4 regions of the Photorhabdus laumondii genome follow, and region 3 is predicted to be linked to each of the others. Evidence: predicted binding sites of a transcription regulator. Region 3 holds the regulator's gene; each other region holds the start of a gene.

Region 1 (3,395 bases), 2.6 Mb from region 3:
TTGACAACGGCCATCAGAATAAAACCCGGCTTGATGGCTGGTTGCAAACCCAGCAAATTGAACGTCTGTTTATTATTGGTATCGCCACTGACTATTGTGTGAAATTTACCGCGCTGGATGCGCTGGCATTAGGTTATGAAACCTGGGTCATTACGGATGGCTGTCGAGGGGTTAACCTGAGTCCAAATGATAGCCAATCAGCCTTAAAAGAGCTAAAAGAGCAAGGCGCTATATTGATAGAACTTGCTCAACTAGAAGATGCTCTTCTCTGATATCAATCCAAGGCGAGGCTGAGTTTTACACACTCAGCCTTTTCATACCTAATTTGCCAAAGATTATGGCTTGAATGTTGCCACCATTTTAGACCGAAAGATCGCTTTCAGTTCTTGTTTACTCTTCATCACCAACTGACCATCAGTACCAATCGTCATATGTTGCGGATCATGGTTATGCCTTGATTGCCATAGCATAATCATTTGTAAACTATTCTCTTTCTGCTCGACCGTTAGAGGCACACCATCCTGCCATTTACCCAGTTCTACTGCCTGAACCAAGCGTTGATATATTTCTGGTGTCATTACAGATAACAGATCATCCAGTTCCATTGATATTTCCTCATTATTTTTCAGAATTAGCTGAAACGATTTTTCGCATAAACTAAGATTATGGCCGCAATACTAAAAACGGTTAACCTACTGTTTTTTCGCCTGTATTTTCATCAGTAAAGCTTAATGCAGCCGAGTTGATACAAAAACGCTCTCCTGTCGGCTGCGGCCCATCAGGGAACACATGCCCCAAATGAGCGTTACAATGACCGCAACGCACCTCAATACGATGCATATTGTGACTATCATCATCAAGATACTGCACTGCATCATGAGTGGCAGGCTGGTAAAAACTCGGCCAGCCGCAACCAGAATCAAATTTAGTGCCGGACATAAATAACGGTTGCTCGCAGCACAAACAATGATACACGCCACTTTTCTTATTATGTAGCAATTTCCCTGAGAATGGCGGCTCTGTCCCGGCATTTTGGGTTACATGACGCTGAATATCAGTAAGTTCTTTATAAAGGGAAACCTCAGGATGCTTAGCCATAACGACCACCTTAATAGTAAGACTCATGTGCTCAATAAAATTGATTAATAATAACAAAAAATTAACATTGCATCAGTGAAATTTATTTTAAGCGGTTAACTGAATCTGTCTATACCCAATGGATTTCAAGAGGGATCGCGACGGTAAGGGAGCAAATCCCCGGGCGCATAGATAACAATGTGACCGGGGTGAGTGAGTGCAGCCAACAAAGAGGCAACTTGAAAGATAACGGGTATATCCTACTATATTGTGATGTGACTCGCATATCTAACCAATTAACTTTCAATATCTGTCTGCGCCTTGATAATGATGGGCGGCTCGATTGCCAGTACCCTATAGCAAGCGTCTAAATGATGAACTCAAAGCTAATGTTTTTCGGCTATTGACACGATTCCGCTTGACGGCTGGCAAGGTTTTGGTAACTTTAGTAATAATTTTTAATTCACTAAAAAATAGCTGGTGGAACACTATGACTATCAAAGTAGGTATCAACGGTTTTGGTCGTATTGGCCGTATTGTTTTCCGTGCTGCACAAGAACGTTCAGACATCGAAATCGTTGCAATCAACGATTTGCTCGACGCCAAATACATGGCTTACATGCTGAAATACGATTCAACTCACGGTCGCTTCAACGGCACTGTTGAAGTAAAAGACGGCCACCTGATTGTTAACGGCAAAGCTATCCGCGTTACAGCAGAAAGAGATCCAGCTAACCTGAAATGGAACGAAGTAGGTGTTGATGTTGTTGCAGAAGCAACAGGTATCTTCCTGACTGACGAAACTGCACGTAAGCACATTGCCGCTGGTGCGAAAAAAGTTGTTCTGACCGGTCCGTCCAAAGATGACACGCCGATGTTTGTTATGGGAGTCAACCACAAAGCTTATGCAGGCCAGGAGATCGTTTCCAATGCTTCCTGTACTACTAACTGTCTGGCACCGCTGGCTAAAGTTATCAATGATAAATTCGGCATTGTTGAAGGTCTGATGACCACTGTTCACGCAACAACGGCAACTCAGAAAACAGTTGACGGCCCTTCTGCGAAAGATTGGCGTGGTGGTCGTGGCGCTGCTCAGAATATTATCCCATCATCTACCGGCGCAGCTAAAGCTGTGGGTAAAGTTATCCCTGAACTCAATGGTAAGCTGACTGGCATGGCTTTCCGCGTTCCTACGCCTAACGTATCGGTTGTTGACCTGACTGTACGTCTGGAAAAACCCGCCACTTATCAACAAATCTGCGATGCAATCAAAGATGCTGCTGAAGGTGAACTGAAAGGCGTTTTGGGTTACACCGAAGATGATGTCGTATCTAACGATTTCAATGGTGAAAAGCTGACTTCTGTATTTGACGCAAAAGCAGGTATCGCTCTGAACGATAACTTTGTAAAACTGGTTTCCTGGTACGACAACGAAACCGGTTACTCTAACAAAGTTCTGGATCTGATTGCTCATATTTCCAAATAACTGAGTCATTACTTTGTCTGAAAAGAGCTGCCTTCCCCCGGCAGCTCTTTTATACCCTACGGATTTCAAGATGCATAGGGTATATTATCGCCGTGGGTAATTAAAAACTATATGTAACACCTGTCCAAACAATACTTGAATATGACTTATTAACCATTGGACTATCTTTAATTTCACTCGGTAAACGCTCAACACGCCCCATCATAAATACAGACCATTCTTGGTTAAATTTATAATTAGCAGATAATTCCAAATAAGGAGCCCAGCTATCATCTGGGGTATATTTTTCTAGTCCGCTATGGCGTGATTCACTATCTTTAATGCCATATTCATAACGATTTTGTTTTTTACTATTCCAAACCACACCTAATCCTGGTTGTAATGACCAATCATCACTTTTAAATTCATATAAATAAGCCAGGTCAATCGTTATGCCTTTACTTTTACCCAACGTATCCGCAGCAAAAGAGCTACGCAACGTTCCCCAATCTTCAATATGACGATAGCTAAAGCCGCCCATCATAGTATCATGGCGACGATCCAGCTTTTTCATCTGCTTATCTTCATTATCTTTTGGGCGGAAATTTTGAGGATAGTAATAGACATCTAAAGATAGCTGATCTTTTGGTTGATTCCACAAATAATACCCGGCGGCTAAAGTATGAAAATAGAAATTGTCACTTTCATAATTAACCATTGGAACAAACAACACTTTATCTTTATTCTTTACCCCCTTATAAGGTGATGCCTCAGCCAAAACAGAGGCACCAATTGACCACTGTCCCGCATAAGCTAAAGATGAAGAAAGACAAAAAGCGGCGACTGTGGCTAA
Region 2 (3,395 bases), 1.5 Mb from region 3:
GTCAGAACACCAGATTTTCGGCATTTAAGAATATCTGGTGTGTAAACATCGAAAACGCCTTGATTATGCGTTTTGCGGTATTCAGTGAAAATCTGTTTCAATTTAGGATCGAGTTCACGACCATAAACTTTACATGAGCCTTCCACCATTTTGATGCCACCAAATGGGATTAGGGCACGTTTTAATGGAGCTTCCGTTTGCAGGCCAACAATGGTTTCCAGATCTTTTTCGATATAACCTGCGTCGTGGGAGGTAATAGTAGCAGCAACATCAGTATCAAAATCAACTGGCGCATGAGTGCGGTTTTCGATTTTGATACCTTCCATGACTTTTTCCCATAAGGTATCGGTCGCTTTTGTCGCACCTGACAGGAAAGATTCATCACCCTCATATGGCGTATAGTTTTTTTGGATGAAGTCACGAACATTGACTTCGCTTTGCCAATCACCTTGGTTAAAATCTTGCCATGCTACAGAGAACTTTTTATTTAATTCAGTCATGATACTTCTACCTTTGTAATAATCGAACTTTTAAGAAATCAGGCGAGAGAGCTAATTAATGTTTTTGCTCACTACGCAGATAAATTGACCAGTAAGTTAAACCCACCAAAATAGCGCCACCGATAATGTTACCAATAGTGACTGGAATTAAATTGTTAGTAATAAAGTGTGAAATGGTGAGTTGAGAAAATTGTTCAGGTGTTGCTCCCACGTTAATCCAAAATTCAGTTGGTGCGAAATGCTTAATAGCAATGCTAAGTGGGATTAAAAACATATTCGCAATACTGTGCTCAAAGCCGCTGGCAACGAACATACTTACTGGCAAAATCATGACGAATATTTTGTCCATTAAACTACGTCCGGCATAACTCATCCAAACAGCGAGACAAACCATTAAATTGGCGAGAATGCCTAAAAATAGCGCTTCAATAAAAGAGTGGTGTATTTTATGGTTTGCTGTTTGCAAGACATTCAGGCCCCATAATCCATCGGCAACATGGTATTGACCAGCAAACCAGATAATGGCGACGAAAAATAGTGCGCCAATCAAATTACCAAAATAAACGTTAATCCAGTTTATCATCATTTGATACCAGGTTATACGCCCGGTGGCTTTGGAAATAATCGTTAACACAGTGGAAGTAAATAAATCTGCTCCGCAAACGACGACTAACATTAATCCAAGGGAAAAACAGATGCCGCCAACTAATTTAGCTAGCCCATAAGGGACAGATGTGGTTCCTGTAGTCGCGGTAATATAAAAGACGAATGCAATGGAAATAAAAATCCCGGCAGTTATTGCTGACAGATAGGTAATGGCAACAGGTTTAGTCGTTTTATAAACACCAATGTCATTGGCGATTTGTGTCATTATCGCAGGGGGTAATAGGTTAAAGGGGGTGTCAGCTTTCATACCAACATTCTCTTTATCATTAATAAGTTACGGTACGTAATGATAGTAACAAAGGCGTGAAGGGGAGAATTTGATATAGATCATAATTCCCTAAGAGTGGACTCTGTTTTGGGGAGTGAAAACGGTTTAAATTCAATTTAACCTATTGATTTTAATAAAATAAAAAAATTTTAAAAATTATAATATTTTTTTATTTAACCCATTAGTAGGACGTTTAGTAAGTAAAATTACAGGTCAAATTGTTGTTTATTTGTTGTTGCAAATAAATTTAATTTAACCTGGATTTTACTTTTAATTATGAATTGTCTTTTCTACAATTTTATTTTGTGTTCCAGAAATCGCATTTTGCTTTTTGCAGCTTCTCATAAGCAGCCAATAAAGCCTGATGAGCGGGCAGTGATTTTAAATCTGCATCGACTGACCACAGACCATAAAAACAGTGTTCACCAGAAATAGCTGCTGATGCTGCTTCAACAGCATCTTGCCCATACATTTTTATGAATGCTTGATAATATTGTGCAGGCGCTTTATTCGCTTCCAGAGCAAGTAAAAGCAGTGTTTGCAAACAGCGATAATAATTAGCGCGTTCGGCCGTAAAGATTGAGGTGTTAAAATCTTGGGTCCATTCTACCCAAATTAAAGCCTGCTCCAAATCACCGCCCGCCAGCGCCAACATGGATTTCAGCTCACCAATTCGTAAATTGCTCCAGCCATTATCTTTACCTACCGCAATGCCAAGTAACTCACGGATACGGGTAAAATCGTCCAAACCTTCTTCATCTAATTGCTCAATCAGCGCCAGATATTCTTCGGCTTGCCACTGGCTATCCGGTAATGCTAATAAAGCTTCCCGCAGATGGATTCCCATCGTGTTATTAGCAAGATGTAAATCTTCCACAGGATAAATATCAGACATTCCCGGAACCAAAATACGGCAGGCATAAACACCAAGGTGCTCGTAGTCAGCAATATAAACTTCGGCATCCAATTGTTTGAAGATAGCCATCAAAGTGGCGAATTCTTCTTCGGTCGTGCCGCTGAAACTCCAGTCAGCGAACGCATAATCAGCATCTTGTTTGAATAAATCCCAACTGATTAAACCGCTCGAATCGATAAAGTGAGTTTCCAGATTAGTATGTTCTGCCACTTCTTCATTATCAAAAGTCGGCGCATTGAACACATCCAGATCTTTCAAACTGCGTCCTTGTAATAATTCGGTCACAGTACGTTCCAGTGCTACACCAAATTCAGGATGTGCACCAAAAGAGGCGAAACAAGTCCCGTTATTAGGATTAAACAGCACGACGCAAATAACCGGGAACTGCCCACTGAGAGAGGCGTCATAACAATAGAGTGGGAAACCTTCATCTTGTAATTTGCTGACTGCGGCAACAACGTCGGGATAACGATTCATCACTTCCTGGGGAATTTCTGGCAGGCTGATGCCTTCGGCGATAATACGATTTTTCACATAGCGTTCAAAAACTTCAGATAATCCCTGAACTCTGGCTTCATTCATCGTGTTGCCGGCTGACATACCATTGGAAACATAAAGATTGCCAATAATATTCATCGGAATATAGACGGTATGATGATCAGATTGACGAGTAAACGGCAGTGAGCAGATACCACGCTCTTCATTACCTGACTGCAAATCGACTAACTGACTGGCGCATAACTCATTTTCAGGATTATAAAATTGGTGTAACCGGTCATCCAGAATGCCTGCTGGCAAAGAATTATCGTCCGGTAAAGCAAACCATTTTTCATTCGGATAATGGACAAAATCACCGTTAGCGATAGCTTCGCCTAAATAGAAGTCAGCAAAAAAATAGTTGGTTGACAGGCGTTCAAAATACTCCCCTAAAGCAGAAGCTAAAGCGGCTTTTTTGCTAGCACCTTTGCCGTTGGTAAAACAGAGAGGACAATCGCGGTCACGGATATGAACCGACCAGACATGAGGAACCGGATTCAGCCATGAG
Region 3 (3,395 bases):
TTCATCATAATCAGCAAGGTGTGTTCAAAGGGCTTAACCGGCCATTGACCGCGACTCGTTACCATTCATTGGTGATTGCCGCAGAGACATTACCGGCCTCATTTGAAGTCACTGCATGGAGCCAGCATAACGGCAATGTCGATGAAATTATGGGCATTCGTCATCGTACTCTACCGCTAGAAGGAGTGCAGTTCCATCCTGAAAGTATTCTCAGTGAGCAAGGTCACCAGTTACTGAGCAACTTTCTGAGATATTAACCAGATACCGATAATTTCTTCATTTATCCATCTTTTTCATTTGCCCATCTTTGATTTTTTATGCATATTCGGTGATTATGTTTTCACTTCTGAATGGCGTATATATAAAAAACGGGTGGGGAAATGAAGGAGCATATCGCAGTAGATAGAAACACATACGATCAAGTTATGTTGCCAATTTATTCACCAGCGCAGTTTATACCGGTGAGAGGGCAGGGTAGTCGTGTATGGGATCAGCATGGGAAAGAGTATATTGATTTTGCGGGAGGGATTGCTGTTGTGGCTTTGGGCCATTGTCATCCTACGTTAGTGGATGTTTTGAAGCAGCAAGGGGAAAAACTTTGGCATATCAGTAATATTTTCACCAATGAACCGGCTTTGATTCTGGCGCAGAAACTGATTGATGCGACTTTTGCTGAGCGGGTGTTTTTTGCCAACTCAGGAGCGGAAGCGAATGAAGCGGCATTTAAACTGGCTCGCCACTATGCCATTGCGCGTCACAATCCCTATAAAACCAAAATTATCGCATTTCATCAGGGCTTTCATGGTCGTACCCTATTTACTGTCTCCGTGGGCGGTCAGCCCAAATATGCTGATGGTTTTGGACCAAAACCCGCGGATATTATTCATGTGCCTTTTAATGATTTAGATGCAGTGAAGGCCGTCATAGATGACCATACTTGTGCTGTTGTATTAGAACCGGTTCAGGGCGAAGGGGGAGTCACGGCGGCAGCACCGGCATTTATTCATGGGGTGCGTGAGCTTTGTGATAAGCATCAGGTGCTGTTGGTGTTTGATGAAGTGCAAAGTGGGATGGGACGTACTGGTAAGCTATTTTCTTATATGCATTATGATGTTACGCCAGATATCATTACCACGGCAAAAGCATTGGGAAATGGCTTCCCTATCAGCGCCATGCTGACGACAGTGAATATTGCTTCAGTGATGACACCGGGAGCTCATGGTACAACTTATGGCGGTAATCCGTTGGCTTGTGCAGTTGCAAATGTTGCTTTTGATATTATTAATACACCAGCGGTTCTGGCGGGAGTTGAAAAACGCCATAATTTAATGGTGAATTTTCTGAATGATATCAATCAGAAATATTCGATATTTGGTGAAATCCGTGGAAAGGGTCTGCTGATTGGGGCAGAACTTAAAGCGCCACATCAGGGAAAAGCTAAAGATATTCTGCAACTGGCGGCTGAAAATGGCTTAATGTTGTTGAGTGCGGGAGGCGATGTACTGCGTTTCACGCCTTCGTTGATTATTAGTGAAGAAGAGATTGCTCAAGGAATGGAGCGGTTAGAGCAGGTAATTAATCAGTTGGTGTAATTAAATACAGGAGAAATCAGCGCAGGATTATGCGCTGATTAATCGGGCGTTAACGTGTACCGTAAACAACAATAGTTTTACCGTGTGCGGAGATCAAATTTTGATCTTCTAGCATTTTCAGAATACGACCAACTGTTTCGCGGGAACAGCCAACAATCTGGCCAATTTCCTGACGCGTGATTTTGATTTGCATTCCGTCTGGGTGGGTCATTGCATCTGGTTGTTTCGCCAGATTCAGTAAAGTTTGGGCAATTCGGCCGGTAACATCCAGGAAAGCCAGATTACCGACTTTCTCAGAAGTTGTTTGCAAACGGTTTGCCATTTGGGCAGATAAACGCATCAAAATATCCGGGTTTACCTGAATCAGTTGACGGAATTTTTTATAGGAGATTTCAGCCACTTCACAGGCGCTTTTGGCCCGTACCCAAGCTGTACGCTCTTGCCCCTCTTCAAATAATCCAAGTTCACCAATGAAATCCCCCTGATTTAGATAGGAAAGGATCATCTCTTTGCCTTCTTCATCTTTAATCAAAACCGCAACAGAACCTTTTACAATGTAGTAAAGCGTCTCTGCTTTTTCGCCTTGATGAATAAGCGTACTTTTAGATGGATATTTATGAATATGGCAGTGTGACAAAAACCATTCAAGAGTGGGGTCTGTTTGTGGCTTGCCGAGAACCATTCGTTTCATCCTCTGTTGTTATCGCTGCCTAAATAACACGAGAATCTAAAAGTTTCTCGTCAGGCTGGCTTATAAAGACACTAGCTTAACATATTAGTTTGTTGAAAAACCGACAGATAAGGGTTTTATATAGGTTATCTGAAATTTGAACCTTAAGTATTGATCATAACCTACCTATACTTAGCCCACTTCTGTTTTTAACACAGGAAAGGGTTTCTGTCTTGTCTTGTATTGTTTCAGCATAATAAACCGCTCACTAGATTGCCAGTTTAATACTGAAAGAGTAGGCTTGGATGCAAAGAACGACTTAAGAGGTATTTATGCAAGCACGGGTAAAATGGGTTGAAGGATTATCTCTTTTGGGGGAGTCATCTTCCGGTCATCAGATCATGATGGATGGTAATGCCGGTGATAAGGCACCGAGCCCAATGGAAATGGTATTAATGGCAGCCGGTGGTTGCAGTACGATTGATGTAGTTTCTATTTTGCATAAAGGCAGGTATGACATCAGAGATTGTGAAGTAAAATTAACTTCCCGCCGTCGTGAAGAGCCGCCACGCTTGTTTACTCATATTAATCTGCATTTTATTGTTACGGGTAAAGATTTAATAGATAAAGCGGTTGAACGTGCCGTCATGCTTTCAGCAGAAAAATATTGCTCTGTTGCATTGATGTTGGGGAAATCAGTTGAAATTACCCACAGTTTTGAAGTTAAAGATATAGATTAAGATATTATTTCGTGATCAAAAAATAACATCAGGTAACTAATATTTCAGTTACCTGTTTTTTTAACTGAATAATATAAGATGCAAATTTTAAGTGCCGGATTTGCTAAATTGACCTCAGGCGCTGATTAACAAATCTTTTCCCCTTCCAGTAATCGCTGCACCAAGGGTGTCATAATTAATTCCATTGCTAGCCCCATTTTTCCACCGGGGACCACGATGGTATTAATGCTTGAAACGAATGAGCCTTGTAACATTGCTAACAAGTATGGGAAATCAATTTGAGTCAGATCACGGAAGCGGATGACAATAAAACTTTCATCCAGTGATGGAATGGTTTTGGCTGAGAATGGATTGGATGTATCAACGGTAGGGACACGTTGGAAGTTGATATGT
Region 4 (3,395 bases), 860 kb from region 3:
AAAATAGGAGAAGGACATCAGGCAACCGAGCAGGATCTCCCATGACAAAATGGGCTTTTCCCCTATTGAATAAAAAGCTACGGAATAGCTAATGATATAAAAGATAAAGAAAAGCGGCGCATTTTGTAGCGGGAAACGCTCATCCATCCATAGCTTTATCCTCTTACCAATGAATTTTGAATAAATATCTTGGCTTTCCATACACTGTTCCTATTTATTGTATAAGGATTAAACTATATACATTTGTGACAATTCAGCCCAAGGATAATCAATAAAGAAGCAAATCTTAATAAATCCTATGCGTACTTTTTCGCATTATCTCTCTCAATAATTTAAGAAATACATATGGACTGATGCCATACATTAAGCCAAAAATTTGCAATCGGCTATAATCAGTATGTGTAAATTTTAATTTCAGCATGCAACTTATGTTTACATTTTTTTCTATAACTGTATGTTTATGAGATGCTTTTGTTTCCATTTGGATTAAAGAATCATGGGCTTTAATATCATATTTCAGACAGATATAGATAAGTTCTTCTTCGTTATCGACGACAACTGTGTCACGTAAATAAATTTTTTGTGGGGCAAAGTTACTCCATATAAAATACCGGAATAAAGTAATAAATGATTAGTAATTGTAATTGAATTAGTGGTGGGATGTTTTGATTTAGCGCAGTTTATAGTCAGATATTACCCTAATAATTAAAAGGTAAAATTTACAGTTAGGTCTGTATTGGATTCTTGATGTAGGATCGGGCGAATGCCGATATATTTTGGCTAAATAGCTACGTTACTTTATCAAGTAAGGAGTCTGAGCTGTGTTAGGAAAAATCCACAATCTTACTCTGCACTGGTTTATTACTGTTCGTGATAGTCATTTAGTTATCAACCAGTATAAGCAGGAAGAGGTTAGTTTCAGCGACGAAGCCAATTATCTGATTCTAATGGTTATTCGTACAGAATTAGGGTTGTGTGTTAAAAATTTGGTAGATACGTTAGCGCTAAAGTTCATGCTTGCTGTTCTTTGTGCGGGTTTGTTCCAATTGGCTGAGTGTATAAAAGCGAGTTTGCCGGAGGGCGCGGATCAGCACGATCTTGCGCAATTATCATGTTGATCAGAGTAGAAATTCCAGTAGATGCAGCGGGAATAGATCAATTATTACGGAAATCTTTTGATACCCCGGCAGAAGCGGAATTGGTCCAACAATTGCGGGAAGATGGATTATTGACGTTAGGTGTGGTTGCTACAGATGACGAAGGCCAGGTAATCGGTTATGTGGCTTTTAGTCCGGTGGATATTAATGGTGAAGATCACCAATGGGTTGGTTTGGCACCGTTAGCGGTTGCTGAAGAATATCGTCGGCAGGGGATTGGTGAAAAGCTGGTGTATGAAGGTTTGGATAGCCTGAATGAATTTGGCTATGGCGTCGTCGTTGTTTTGGGTGATCCACACTACTATTGCCGGTTTGGTTTTACGCTTGCCAGTGAGCATCAGTTGCATTGCCAGTGGTCAACGTGTGAATCTTATTTTCAGGTATATGAATTAGCTGATAGTTCCTTGGCTGACCATAAGGGGTTGGTTACTTACTCCTCACACTTTGACCGTTTCTAATTGATGCTAAATATTCTGCTATACAGACGGGCTGGCAAATAACCAGCCTCTCTTTTTGCTGTTTACTTAATTGTTTTACTTGATATTCCAGTTGTGAGGCATTGGAGCGGTCTCCGGCATAACTACTGAAAACTAGCTGTAACGGCCCTTTCCCCCTCAGTGATTTGGCTCCTTTCCCGTTTTCATGTTGTGCAAAACGGCGGTGAATATTTGTTGTTATCCCGGTATAAAGCATGCCTGATTTTGTTTTCAGTAAGTAAAGAACCCATTGATTTTCAGCCATATAATTTTTTTCTGAATTTTCTATTTTTGATATTTATATTTTACTCGAACGTTTTTCTATATCATTTTTCTGAATAATTTAGTTTAAGTTATTACAATATAACAGTTTTATAAAACCTGTTACATATCAATTTGCTATACGTCGCATTATTTATTCAAAAAAATTGAAATAAAATAGCAATAATTGCTAATTTTTATTCCGGCCTTTAGAGCATACTATGATCCACATCACAGAGAGTAACTCATTCCACTAAAAATTGATCAAGGATCATAGTATGAAAAACGTAAAATATATCGCTGTTGCTTTAGCTTTAAGTGCTATCTCTTTTGGTAGTATAGCGGCAACAGAAGTTCAAACTTCTTCTTCCCCTAAAATTGGTGTAGTTTCTGTAACGGGGGCTGATACTTTGGAAACCCTAAGTGCCGAATTATCCAAAAAAGCTGACAAAGCAGGTGCATCTTCTTTCCGTATTATCTCTGCCAGCGGTAAGAATCAATTATCAGGTGTTGCTGAGATCTATAACTAATTTATAGTAGAGCATACTGAACCCTGTCCCTGTCAGGAGATATCAGAACACGCCGTAGGATGATGTTTATCCCGGCGTGGTTCTGGGCTTCGAGGCAGATACAATCCTGCTATTGGAGAGAGAGTGAACGCGACTGAAAACTTTCAGATTATCCACAGATACCTCGCAAGACAGCATGTCCTAACGCTTTGTACAGCAACCGGTGATGATGTTTGGTGCGCAAATTGTTTCTATGTTTTCAATGCCGATGAAATAGCCTTTTGGTTTATGACTGAACTTCATACTCGCCACGGTGAAATGATGCAGGTAAATCCACAAGTTGCAGGTACCATTGCCGGGCAGATTCGTCATATTGCACAGATAAAAGGTATTCAGTTCAAAGGAGAAGTCATTCGTCTTGAGGGTGAAAAAGATAAAGTGGCCAGAGCACGTTATTGCCGCCGTTTTCCTGTGTCAATTGCTGTTAAAACACCTATTTGGCAACTGAATCTCAATGAAATAAAGATGACTGATAATACGCTTGGATTTGGTAAAAAAATCTGCTGGCAGCGATAAAATTATCTTAATCTATAAATAATCTGGTTGTAGCTACCACGCCATAGTAAACCGGGCTCATAAAGCTCTTGTATAAACTTGCCATCCACTAGCACATTAATATAGCTGACAATTTCCTGTTGAATTTCGCTAAGTTCCTTTAGCCGATAACCTGTCCAAAGCCAAATGTCCTTGTCTGGGCACTCTGTTTTAACCCGTTTTACCAATTGCAGGATTGCGGATGTGTTGTGTGGATGTAGGGGATCTCCGCCAGATAAAGATAGCCCTTGTCGTTTAATACGTTTGTCCTGTAAATCAAAAATTACACGGTCTTCCATTTCCTGCGTAAATGGTTGGCCGGAGTTCACCCGCCAGGTACTTTTGTTATAACAACCGGGGCATTGATGTTCGCACCCCGCGACAAATAGTGTGCAGCG

Evidence for each region. The regulator CRP, encoded in region 3, controls carbon source genes, mostly activating them, when cyclic AMP is high. The targets are predictions, from matches to a motif close to ATGTGANNNNNNTCACAT.
Region 1: gapA (glyceraldehyde-3-phosphate dehydrogenase) is a predicted target of CRP. The motif match lies at 1,346-1,363, and genes of this name have one in related genera.
Region 2: focA (formate transporter FocA) is a predicted target of CRP. The motif match lies at 1,482-1,499, and genes of this name have one in related genera.
Region 4: bhsA (multiple stress resistance protein BhsA) is a predicted target of CRP. The motif match lies at 2,028-2,045, and genes of this name have one in related genera.

Annotation. Positions count from the first base shown of each region.
Region 1 is NZ_CP024901.1:3,000,254-3,003,648, forward strand. Features, by position in the region: gene pncA (bifunctional nicotinamidase/pyrazinamidase) at 1-272, shown strand, start outside; gene PluTT01m_RS13150 (YeaC family protein) at 336-605, opposite strand; gene msrB (peptide-methionine (R)-S-oxide reductase MsrB) at 688-1,098, opposite strand; gene gapA (glyceraldehyde-3-phosphate dehydrogenase) at 1,568-2,563, shown strand; gene PluTT01m_RS13165 (MipA/OmpV family protein) at 2,664-3,395, opposite strand, start outside.
Region 2 is NZ_CP024901.1:1,928,418-1,931,812, forward strand. Features, by position in the region: gene pflB (formate C-acetyltransferase) at 1-500, opposite strand, end outside; gene focA (formate transporter FocA) at 556-1,413, opposite strand; gene ycaO (30S ribosomal protein S12 methylthiotransferase accessory factor YcaO) at 1,733-3,395, opposite strand, start outside.
Region 3 is NZ_CP024901.1:425,037-428,431, forward strand. Features, by position in the region: gene PluTT01m_RS02000 (aminodeoxychorismate synthase component II) at 1-257, shown strand, start outside; gene argD (bifunctional acetylornithine/succinyldiaminopimelate transaminase) at 381-1,592, shown strand; gene crp (cAMP-activated global transcriptional regulator CRP) at 1,642-2,274, opposite strand; gene PluTT01m_RS02015 (OsmC family protein) at 2,595-3,002, shown strand; gene PluTT01m_RS02020 (phosphoribulokinase) at 3,128-3,395, opposite strand, start outside.
Region 4 is NZ_CP024901.1:5,257,098-5,260,492, reverse strand. Features, by position in the region: gene PluTT01m_RS23095 (prenyltransferase) at 1-201, opposite strand, end outside; gene PluTT01m_RS23090 (hypothetical protein) at 822-1,118, shown strand; gene PluTT01m_RS23085 (GNAT family N-acetyltransferase) at 1,112-1,615, shown strand; gene PluTT01m_RS23080 (GIY-YIG nuclease family protein) at 1,584-1,898, opposite strand; gene bhsA (multiple stress resistance protein BhsA) at 2,173-2,424, shown strand; gene PluTT01m_RS23070 (YhbP family protein) at 2,548-2,979, shown strand; gene nrdG (anaerobic ribonucleoside-triphosphate reductase-activating protein) at 2,982-3,395, opposite strand, start outside.